2 regions of the Mesorhizobium waitakense genome follow, and region 1 is predicted to be linked to the other one. Evidence: riboswitches for the same ligand, from Rfam matches in the RefSeq annotation. Region 1 holds a riboswitch; the other holds the start of a gene.
What was found. Region 1 has a riboswitch for S-adenosylmethionine ahead of AC07FD_RS16135 (hypothetical protein). Riboswitches for the same ligand answer to the same signal wherever they lie in the genome.
Positions count from the first base shown of each region.

Region 2: it holds a riboswitch for S-adenosylmethionine, as region 1 does, so the genes downstream of both, AC07FD_RS20330 (O-succinylhomoserine sulfhydrylase) here and AC07FD_RS16135 (hypothetical protein) in region 1, are expected to answer to the same signal.

Region 1 covers NZ_JBWKME010000069.1:31,371-37,054, reverse strand. The annotation lists gene AC07FD_RS16150 (hypothetical protein) at 499-864, shown strand; gene AC07FD_RS16145 (hypothetical protein) at 1,037-1,450, shown strand; gene AC07FD_RS16140 (hypothetical protein) at 1,747-2,034, shown strand; SAM-I-IV-variant riboswitch at 2,192-2,291, shown strand; gene AC07FD_RS16135 (hypothetical protein) at 2,323-2,895, shown strand; gene AC07FD_RS16130 (SMP-30/gluconolactonase/LRE family protein) at 3,446-4,351, shown strand; gene AC07FD_RS16125 (alpha-hydroxy acid oxidase) at 4,348-5,595, shown strand; gene AC07FD_RS16120 (RraA family protein) at 5,592-5,684, shown strand, end outside.
Region 2 covers NZ_JBWKME010000094.1:57,228-62,911, reverse strand. The annotation lists gene apaG (Co2+/Mg2+ efflux protein ApaG) at 1-82, opposite strand, end outside; gene AC07FD_RS20335 (ceramide glucosyltransferase) at 306-1,457, shown strand; gene AC07FD_RS20330 (O-succinylhomoserine sulfhydrylase) at 1,472-2,662, opposite strand; SAM riboswitch at 2,720-2,797, opposite strand; gene AC07FD_RS20325 (2'-deoxycytidine 5'-triphosphate deaminase) at 2,936-4,030, shown strand; gene AC07FD_RS20320 (ABC transporter substrate-binding protein) at 4,131-4,904, shown strand; gene araD1 (AraD1 family protein) at 4,950-5,684, opposite strand, start outside.

The sequences.
Region 1 (5,684 bases):
CGGGGTGGGGGGGTGGCTTGTGGGGCCCCAAAGGACGCCCGCCGTCGGAAATTAACAGAGACGTGGGCCGAGTGAAGTCGACAGTCAAGGCGGGGAAGGGCCCGGCGGACCAACGCAGGGGCCAGGATAGCCATGTGGGACCCCACATTGATGCGCTCCTAGTCCTGCATTGCCTGCAATTCTGCTGCATGCTTTGTTCTGAAAATCGCGGCAATCTGCGCATTTAATGTTGCCCGTCCAAATCACAGATTGAAGGAAGCACCGCGCAGAAGAAAGTCTGTCTCCTTTTATCCTTTAATGCTTTGATGCATTAATGCTTCAATGCGAAGAATTGGGTTCCCGCGATGCGGACGAACAGCTCGGCTCTGGTAACGCAGATCATCAAATAAAAAAGCTCCGGCCCGCGCCCGCATCGCCGTCGGGCAATGGCGAAACCAGCAGTGCTTCACTGTCCTGAGAACCGGGCCGTCTGCCCAATGCGATAGGAATGCAATGAGATTGATTGCCGCCCTGGGCGCACCTCTACTGGTCCTGTTGGGAAACTCGCTGGCTACTGCCGAGACGCTCCGTTGTGACATCACGTCCAAATACATCTGTCAGTCGTCCGGCTGCCAGCCCGCGAAAACGACGGTATTCGATGTCATCGATCTCGACCGAAAGACCATTGCCCGATGCGACTCAACGGGTTGCGATAGTTATGACGCCACTATTTCTGTGAGCGGCGCCTTCCTGAATATCGCCGTTCCGTCCCATAGCATGATGGCCAAGGTTGCTGCAGCCGGCGATTTCGTCGAGGTCGTGACTTTGGTCGGCCAAGTCTACACGAGCTTCGGATTGTGCAAGGGTAATAAGGGTGCACAATGAGAATCTTGTATTTGACTAGAACCGCGCGAGCGCATCATACGCGAAATTTGGCACGACTGGCTGCGGCCATGAACAGTACCTTGCGTCCCAATGACTTGTGTAAGCTGGTCCTGCCGGAACGGGCGTGAAGAACGTGAACCTTTTCAGAAGTGCAGGTCACGGAGTCCAAACGATGAAAAAACTGATATTCGCGGCGGCGCTTGCCTTTGGCTTCACCGACGTGGCGCGCGCCACGACGACCATCATGGAATGCGGCCCGTCCAAGGGACAAGCCTACTACAAATCCGGCTGGACTGAGGACGGGATCAAAGAAGGTCGGCTGGCGCTGATCCGCAGCGATGACGGAACGCTCGACGTTACGATCGGCGACGCCACCGGCACACATTTCACTGCAAAGCAGGATGGCGCAACGGTTATCACTCTGCTGGATGGACCGACGGAATGGGCGGTGCTGGCGGCCTACCCGCTCAACGTCACGGAAATCTACGTCTTCAACCGGATCGCCGGTGAGGTCACGTGGGTCCAGCAGAAATACGGCGTCGCCCCGATTAGGAAGGCGGCGGCATTCCGCGCGTCCTGCCAATGAACGAAATGCTTGCGGACAGGCCAGTAAGGACGCGGGCGGCATGGCCCGGCAACCGGCACGGCAGTGCTGTCGCGAGCGGCGAGCCGGGTTGAGGGGGTAGCGTTGTGGAGAAGCGTCTGATCGTCGCGTTGGCAGCGATGGTGATGGGTAGCTCGGCGATGTCTGCCGAGGCTGCTGAGTGGAGCCCGACATATTTGGGCTGCGCCTTCACGGAGTCGGCATTTTCGGCTACGGACGACACTTACCCGGACCATCGTGATTAAAAGCGACTGAAGGTAGGCTCGACAAGATTTGAATTGGCGTTCGCTGCTATCGACCTTTCGGCGCACCGTGCGCAGCTGATCGGAAATCAGGGATCGGCGCAGATCATTGCCCAGCGAGGTGGCTTTGAGAGCGTGGTATTTCTGGAGTGGACGCCACTAGGCAGTGTGAATTTGACGACTGTGCTTTCTCCCACGAAAGACGGCACGATCCGAGCGGTGACATCGAGGCACATCGCGGAGCCGTTCAGCGGTTACATGGCCTCTCAGTACTTGGGCACCTGCAAGGATCACATCGGCGAGTTGCCGATGGCTGCGCAGTAGAGTTGTCGCCTGCCCCCTTCGGGAGGCCAAGGCAGGCTGGTTGTGGGGGCCCACTAATCTGCGAACGGACCTTCGCAACCAGATCGGCAGGTCAGGCCGCGCCGCGTAGATCGAGGCAGGCCACTCTTGTTGAGCCGGTTCTCATTTGCTATGCATCAGCCTGCATCCAGAGGGGGCTTCGGCCCCGCCAACCAGCCTTGACCGGCAACGGTGGTGACAATGATGTGGCCTCACTTGAGGCAACAGTAGGTCTCTCTCCAGATGCGTGTGTGAACTCTGGAGGTTTTTATGCTCTCACGACGTGGTTTTTTGATCGGAGCAGGCAGTCTGCTCACCGCGGCGTTCGTCAAGGACGCGCGAGCGTTCGTTGGTAGGACGGGCCAGCCCCTGCTCGCGTCCCCGGCGCAGGTCGCCGAGACCATGTGCTGGTATGACGGTGGCGAACAGGGCTACCTGCTGACTGTCGGTCATTGGACCTTCTGCCCCCCGCCGCCGACCTGGCGGGAGTTCTTTATCAGCGAGGGCATCGCACACGAGGCTGAGGCCGAACGCCGCGCCATTTGGGAGGAACACGAGATCGATCCCGGAGATTACGACGACGACGTCGACGGATTTTTCTGGGAGACCCGGTTCGATCTTGAGACGGGTCCGACAGCCAAGGCCTACCGTCTGCTGAAGAAGCTGGACCTTGGTCCAAAGCTCGAGCGCGGGAGCGATGAGCCCCATCTGGTGTTCTGCGATGGTGACGTCGCCAACGACGATAGCCGGTGGGTCGATGCAAGGGACCAACTCGCGCTCTCCCTCCTGCAGGCTCGGATGATCGATCTGAAGCTACCAATCAGAATTGCAAAGGGAGGTTGAGGGCCGACAAGATAGACGACAAAGTGAGGCCGACCACCAGCGCGCGGACCCCCAGTGTCACATCATATCAGTGTCGGTGCTGCGGCCGGGTCACAGCGGTGCCAAGCGAGGCCAAGGCACGTCTCTGTATGCGTTGTGTCCGTTTTGAGGGTGATGTGCATCCGGCTATGACAGAAGCGCGGATAGCGGCACACAACGCCCGCATTATGGGCATGCTCAAGTGAGGCCCTTTGGCGGTATTGATGACGTGTCAATCAGAGATCCCGGTTGATGGCCGACTATGCTCTCCATCAAGTGAGACCCCTGTCGGCCGAAGAGGACGGCTTGGAGGCGGACTTTCAAAATTTATTAACCTCCGTGGTCGGCACGCCCGGCACCGCGCCCCGCCGGGGTTCGTCGGCGGCGTGGGTGGGCGGTGGCTTGTGGGACCCCATCTAGCCGCACGTCCGGGGAACTGTCTTTCGAGTCGCCGGGTCCGGCTGAACGCCAGATCGCCAGGCTGGATGATACCCGACAAATCTTGGTAGGCTGTCGGTCTGGAGATCGCACGATGAACGAGGTTGAAAAGCTGGCAGTCGAGGTTGTCGCGAGCGGCCTCGGCTGGCCCGAAGGCCCGACGGTGCTCCCTGATGGGCGCGTGGTCATCGTCGAAAGCTATCGCAGCCAGCTGACGGCCATAGATCATGACGGAACTGCTCGCCAGTTCGCATATGTTGCGGGAGCGCCCAATGCCTGCGTTCTCGGATCGGATGGCCTTCTCTATGTCTGCCAGAACGGCGGCACGACCGGACCTTGGCGCGCCGCAGAGATGACAAAGCCATCGATCCAGCGAGTTGCCGAAGGCGGAAAGCCGGAAATCCTGCTGACCGAAATTGCGGGCATTCGGCTGAACGGTCCAAACGATCTCGTATTTGCCGCTGATGGCCGGCTTATCTTCAGCGATCCCGGCACATACAACCCCGGCAATCCGGACCCCAGCTACATCTTTGCCGTCAACCCCGATGGCAGTGCGTACCTTACTCTCGACTTCGACGAGCCGACCTTCCCGAATGGAGTGGCGATCGAGGCCGACGGCTCGATCGTCTGGGCTGAGTCCTACACGGGGTGCGTCAAGCGGCAGCGTCCGGATGGTTTCGTCGAAGACCTTGGCCGCTTGCCCGGGACGAACCCGATCCCCGACGGGCTTAAGATCGGTGCCGATGGCCGCCTTTACGTTACGGATATAGCCGCCAACGGGATTCATGTGCTCAGACCGGACGGCACAGCGGAAGGGTTCTTCGTTTGCGGCAAGGCAACGACCAACTGCGTCTTCTCGGGCGAGATGCTCTGGGTGACAAATGCCGGTGTGCTGGCGACCGGCAGCGAGCCCTCCTTCGAGGGGACGCTCTGCCGCATGCGTGTTCCGGGAGGCGGTGGACCGACGCACCACGGTCGCATCGGTGGTAAGAAGCCGTGAGTAGCTCCTCGACTCTCTCGAACCTAGCCCCTTTGGTCAACGGCGGCGCCCCCGTTGCGGCATCGCATGCTTCGCCGGCAGCGCTGAAGCGCCTGTACAGCGTGGCCGCGGTCCGCGACGCCGCGCGGCGAACTTTGCCGCGCCCGGTGTTCGACTTCGCCGACGGCGGCGCCGAAGATGAGCGAACGCTGCGCCGGAACGAGCGGGCTTTCAACGAGGTTGCCCTTCTGCCGCGACCACTCAATGGAGCGGCAACAAGGGATCTTTCCCTAGACCTCTTCGGAGCGAAGCTTGCCATCCCGCTCGGCATTGCGCCAACCGGCCTGGCCGGTCTGTTCTGGCCCGACGGCGAATGCGCAGCAGCCCGAGCCGCGGCAGCCGCCGGAACCTTCTACTGCGCCAGCCACGGCTCGACCTGCACGCTGGAGGACATAGCGGCCACTGGGAACGGCCTGCGGTGGATGCAGGTATTCGTCTATACCGATCGCGGCTTCACCCGAGAAATGGTGGATCGTGCAAGTGCGTCAGGATACGACGCGCTGGTGCTCACCATCGACAATCAGATGCTCGGCAACCGGGAACGCGACATCCGCAATGGTTTTGCCATTCCGCCGCGCTTCGGCGTGACAGGGACGCTGGCGGCCGCCACCAAGGCGGCGTGGCTGCTGCGTATGCGCACCCGACTCCCGAAGCTGACCTTCGGCAACTACGTGCGTCCCGGCGAGACAGCGACGGTCGGCGCGCTGGCGGGCCGCATGGCCGCACTGCTCGACCCCGGGCTCTCCTGGGCCGACGTCGACTGGTTGCGCACCGTTTGGTCAGGACCGCTGCTGCTGAAGGGTATCCTGCATCCCGCCGAAGCCGCCGAGGCCGTGGCGCGCGGTATCGACGGCATCATCGTGTCCAATCACGGCGGACGCCAGCTCGACGGCGCCGCCGCGTCGCTGGACGCGCTCCCGGCAGTCGTCGCGGCTGTCGCCGGCCGCATTCCAGTACTGATCGACGGCGGCATCAGGCGAGGCTCCGACGTGGTGAAGGCGCTGGCGCTCGGCGCCTCCTGCTGTCTGATCGGCCGGCCGCAACTATGGGGGCTCGCAGTCGCCGGTGAAGAGGGGGTGCGCCACGTACTGGAAATCTACCGCAACGAGATCGACCGGGTCATGGCGCTGATGGGGGCGCGGAGCCTTAGCGGCCTCGGGCCGGAATGTCTTTCGTTTATTCAGGGTATGAGGCCGCCACCATGATTGAAGACCCGCCGTTGCTCACCATCAAGCGCCGTTTCGAACGGCCTGCAGCAGAAATCATCAGTGCCTTTTCCGGTGTGCCCGTCAGC
Region 2 (5,684 bases), on a different contig from region 1:
GGTTCTCCGACGGATCCGAGCGGTCCTCCAGATAGAACGGCCTGACCTGCACTTCGATGTTGCGCGTCACGGCGCGGTACATAAGCGGCTCCAAAACAATCCAGGTCGAACTGTCCTCGCTCCGAGCGAGCAGGTCAACGTGCGCGTCTTGTCGCGCCCGGCCTGAAAGGCAGGTGCCGACAAAGAATGTCATTTAAGTGACACATGACAATGGTGGTGTGCACGAAGCGGGCGACTCGGCGCTCTGTCGAACTATTGAAAACGGCCATCACGCGGGCCGTCTTTTCTGGAGTGGCCAGGTCTCGATGGAACTCACCCTCATAGCCGCCTCGCTTTCGATCGCTCTCATCCTTTCAAACCTCGCCAGCATCCTGCTCGCCGCTTCGCGTCTGAAGCGGCACCGCACCATCGCGCCGCCGGCCGGCAAGCCACTGCCGGTGTCGATTATCGTGCCATCTCGTGGTGTCGGGCCGTTCACGCAGGAGACGCTGGAGCGCGCCCTCTCGCTCGACTGGCCGCGCTACGAACTGGTCTTCTGCGTCGCCCATGCCGACGATCCGGTGGTCAGGCTGATCCGTGCCGCCATCGCCCGTTCTCCCAAGGTGCCGGCGCGGCTGCTGATCGGCGACGACCGCATCAGCGCCAACCCGAAACTCAACAATTGCGTCAAGGGTTGGGAGGCGGCGCGCCACGATTGGGTTGTCCTGGCCGATTCCAACGTGTTGATGCCGAGAGACTACGTCCAGCACCTGATGGCTGCATGGCGGCCGGACACCGGCCTTGTCTGCTCGACGCCGATCGGCTCGCGGCCCGCTGGCTTCTGGGCCGAGGTCGAGTGCGCTTTCCTCAACACGCTGCAGGCGCGCTGGCAATATGCCGGCGAGGCGCTTGGCCTCGGCTTTGCCCAGGGCAAGAGCATGCTCTGGAACAAGCCGATGCTCGACGCCAGTGGCGGCATCCGTGCGCTCGCCGCCGAGATCGCCGAGGACGCTGCCGCGACCAAGCTGGTCAATGGCCTTGGCCTGCGCGTCAATCTCGTCGCCGCGCCCTTCGAGCAACCGCTCGGCCGGCGCACCTTTGACGAGATCTGGTCGCGTCAGGCCCGTTGGGCGCGCCTGCGCCGCGTCACCTTCCCATGGTTTTTCGCACCCGAAATCCTGACCGGGGCAGTGGTGCCGCTGGCACTCGCGCTGTTGGCGGCGGCAAGCGCCGGCCTCAGCCTCTCGGCAACCGCCATTGCCGTGCTGGCGGCCTTCTACCTTCCGGAGTGCGCCCTGGCCTGGTCCAAGGGCTGGTACCTGTCGCCGCGCATGGTCGCGGCGATCATGATGCGCGACCTGATCCTGCCGGCGATGTGGGCGCGCGGCTGGCTGGGTGGCGCCGTCGACTGGCGCGGCAACGCGATGACCATCGGCACCAAGGCAGCCGAGCTGGAAGAGACGCCGTCCGGCGCCTGATAGCCAAAGGCTTCTTACTTTGCCGACTTCAGCGCCTGTTCGATGTCTTCCAGAAGATCGTCGGTATCCTCCAGGCCGACCGACAGCCTGAGCGTGCCCGGCCCGATGCCGAGTTCGGCACGCGCCTCGTCGCTCAGATTCTTGTGCGTAGTCGTCGCCGGATGGGTGATCAGGCTCTTGGCATCGCCAAGATTGTTGGAGATCAGCACGATGTCGAGCGCGTTCTGCAAGGCGAAGGCCGCCTGCTTGCCTCCCTTGACGTCCAGGCAGATCAGCGTCGAGCCGCCCGACATCTGCTTCTTGACGATGGCCGCCTGTGGGTGGTCAGCACGGCCGGGATAGATGACGCGGGCGATTTCGGGCCGCTCGGCCAGGAAATCCGCGATCCTGCCGGCGCTTTCCGTTTGCTGGCGCACGCGCAGCGGCAGCGTCTCCAGCCCCTTCAGCAGCGTCCAGGCATTGAACGGCGACAGGCTGGGGCCGGTGTGGCGGAAATAGTCGTGCAGGTTCTCGTCGATCCACTTCTTGTCCGACAGGATGACGCCGCCGAGACAGCGGCCCTGGCCGTCAATATGCTTGGTCGCCGAGTAGACGACGATGTGCGCACCGAGCTGCAGCGGCTTCTGCTGCAGGGGCGTGGCAAAGACATTGTCGACGATCAGCCGCGCACCGATCGAATTGGCAAGCGCGGCAACCGCGGCGATGTCGACCACTTCCAGCGTTGGGTTGGTCGGGCTTTCCAGGAAGAACAGCTTGGTGTTCGGCTTGACCGCTTTTTCCCAGTTGGCGATGTCGGTGCCGTCGACCAGCGTCGCCTCGATGCCATATTTCGGCGCCAGCGTCTCGACCACCCAGCGGCAGGAGCCGAACAGCGCGCGTGCTGCCACGATATGATCGCCGGCCTTGGCGCTGCACAACAGCGAGGCCGTCACCGCGGCCATGCCGGATGCGGTGGCGCGCGCGTCCTCGGCGCCTTCGAGCGCGCACATGCGCTTTTCGAACATGTCGACGGTCGGGTTGGCGTAGCGCGAGTAGATGAATCCCGGCTCCTCCCCCTTGAAGCGGGCTTCGGCGGCCTGCGCCGTTTCGTAGACATAGCCCTGGGTCAGGTACATCGCCTCGGAGGTTTCGCCGAAACCGGAACGCAGGGTTCCGCTATGCACGAGTGTCGTTTGAGGCTTCCAGTTACGCTTCTTGGTGCTCATCGCTTTTGTTCCAGACACAAAAAAACCGGCCGCGAAAGTCGCAACCGGTCCATACGGCCTTGCGGCCCGACGGTCCTTTAGCGACTTGTTTAACGTGGCTGCAAGCCGACCGGCCAAATCACCACGGGATAACGACCCTTTAGACCCGCGCCACGCTTGCGTCAATTGCCGGCTTGATTAAGAGGTTTGTACCAAGCAGGTTCCGCAGCAGTGTTCCACGGTTTTGCGGCAAGAACCTGCGAACAGAAAATCGCCTGGCCTAGGAGTGGAGCCTTGCGGCAGACAGGCATTCTTCCCGATCAGGACATTTCGGCGCTGTTCCGGTCCGGCGCGCTGAAGTCGGCGCGCGCGTTCGATGCCGATCAGATCCAGCCGGCGAGCCTGGATCTACGGCTCGGCGACAAGGCCTGGCGGGTGCGGGCCTCGTTCCTGCCGGGTCCCAACCACAAGGTTTCGGAAAAGCTCGACCGGTTGCAGCTGCACGAGATCAATCTCGCAGAGGGGGCGGTGCTGGAGACCGGCTGCGTCTATATCGTGCCCTTGCTTGAAAGCCTGGCATTGCCGGCGGACATTTCGGCCTCGGCCAATCCGAAGAGTTCGACCGGGCGGCTCGACATCTTCACCCGCGTCATGACCGATCGCGGCCACGAGTTCGACAAGATCGCCGCCGGCTATCACGGCCCACTCTATCTCGAGGTCAGCCCGCGCACCTTTCCGATCGTCGTGCGTACCGGTTCGCGTCTGTCCCAGATCCGTTTCCGCACCGGCAATGCACTGCTCTCGGAAGCCGAGCTGCATGACCTGCATCGCGCCGAGATGCTGGTCGCAACCGAGCCGCCGAACATTTCCGGCGGCGGCATCGCACTGTCGATCGATCTCAACGGCGATCAGAACGGCCTGGTCGGCTATCGCGGCAAGCATCACACCGGTCTCGTCGATGTCGACAAGCGCGCGGCACAAGAGGTCGTCGACTTCTGGGAGCCGATCCACAAGAGCGGCGCCGGCGAACTGGTGCTCGATCCCGATGAATTCTACATCCTCGTCAGCCAGGAAGCGGTGCATGTGCCGCCGCTCTACGCCGCCGAGATGACACCGTTCGATCCGCTGGTCGGCGAGTTCCGCGTCCACTATGCCGGCTTCTTCGATCCGGGTTTCGGCCATTTGGCGTCCGGCGGCACCGGCAGTCGCGCAGTGCTCGAAGTGCGCAGCCACGAAGTGCCGTTCATCCTCGACCATGGCCAGATCGTCGGCCGGCTGGTCTACGAGCATATGCTGAAGCGGCCGCAGGCGCTCTACGGCACCGATCTCGGCTCCAACTACCAGGCGCAAGGCCTGAAGCTGTCCAAGCATTTCCGCCCAGCGCGCTGAACCCAATTCCCGTCGGGCAATACACTTGCCTGCGCTGGCTCGTCATGCTTGGCTGGCTTTCTGGTCGCCAAGCTGGCGGCGTTCAAGGGGAACCAAGAAAATGCGGATTTCAAAATGGATCATATCGGCAGCAGGTGCTGCCGTGTTGCTGATGGCGGCCGGCTCTCTGTCGGCGCAGGCTGCTGAGAAACTGAAGATCGGTACCGAGGGTGCCTATCCGCCGTTCAACACCATCACCCCGGACGGCAATGTTGTTGGCTTCGATATCGACATCGCCAATGCGCTGTGCGCGCAGATGAAGGTCGAGTGCGAGATCGTCACCCAGGACTGGGACGGCATCATCCCCGCCCTGCAGGCCAAGAAATTCGATGCCATCATCGCCTCGATGAGCATCACCGAGGAGCGCAAGAAGCAGGTCTCCTTCACCAACAAATACTATACGACTCCGCTCGCGCTGGTGGCGCCGAAGGATACCGAACTCACCTCGACCGAACCGGCAGCGCTTGCCGGCAAAACGGTCGGCGCTCAGGCTTCGACCACGCAGGCCGACTATGCCCAGAATGTCTACGGCAAGGCTGGCGCGGAGGCGAAACTCTACCCGACCCAGGAAGAGGCGATCACCGATCTGACGAACGGCCGTCTCGATGCCGTCATCTCTGACAAGTTCGTGCTGGTGGACTGGTTGAAGAAGGCAAGTGAAGGCTGTTGCAAGCTGGTCGGCGACGTCAAGGGTACGGAGACCCAGGCCGGCATTGCCGTTCGCCTGGAAGACACCGCGCTACGCGACAAGCTCAATGCGGCAATAGACGCCATCGTTGCCGACGGTACCTACAAGAAGATCCAGGCCAAGTACTTCGACTTCGATATTTATTGAGATTCGAACGGCCGACCTCCCCCACTCGTGGGGGAGGTCGTGCTGTCAAAGCGCCTTCACCGCCACCTTGACCGGCTGCTCGATCTCGAGTGGGTTGCGCAGCGGCAGGCCAAAATCCTTGGCCTCGATTTCGAACACATCGCCGGCCTCGGTCTTGATTCCGTCGGCAAAGGACAGCGTCGCCGTTCCGAACATGTGCACATGCACGTCGCCTGGCTGGCGGAAAGCCGCATATTTGAAGTGGTGGTGTTCGAGATTGGCTATGGTGTGCGACATGTTCGCTTCGCCTGACAGGAACGGCTTTTCCCACAGCACCTCGTTGTCGCGATAGATGCGCGAGCTGCCGCGGATGTCGGAGGGCAAGTCGCCGATCAATATTTCCGGCCCGAATGAGGCGTTGCGCAGCTTGGAGTGGGCCAGGAACAGATAGTTCACGCGCTCGGTGACGTGGTCGGAAAACTCGTTCGACAGCGTGAAGCCGACACGGAACGGCGCGCCGTCGTCGCCGATGACGTAAATGCCGGCCACTTCCGGCTCTTCGCCGGCGTCCTTAGCGAAAGCCGGCGACAGCAGTGCGGCGCCTGGCGCCACCGCCATCGTGCCGTTGCCCTTGTAGAACCATTCCGGCTGCACGCCGATCTGGCCTTTCGCCGGCTTGCCGCCCTCCAGCCCCATGCGGAACATCTTCATGGAATCGGTCAGCTGTTCCTCGCCGTCGGCGCCGAGCTTCTTGTGCATGGAATCGCGTGTCGCGGCCGAGCCGAGATGCGTCAGTCCGGT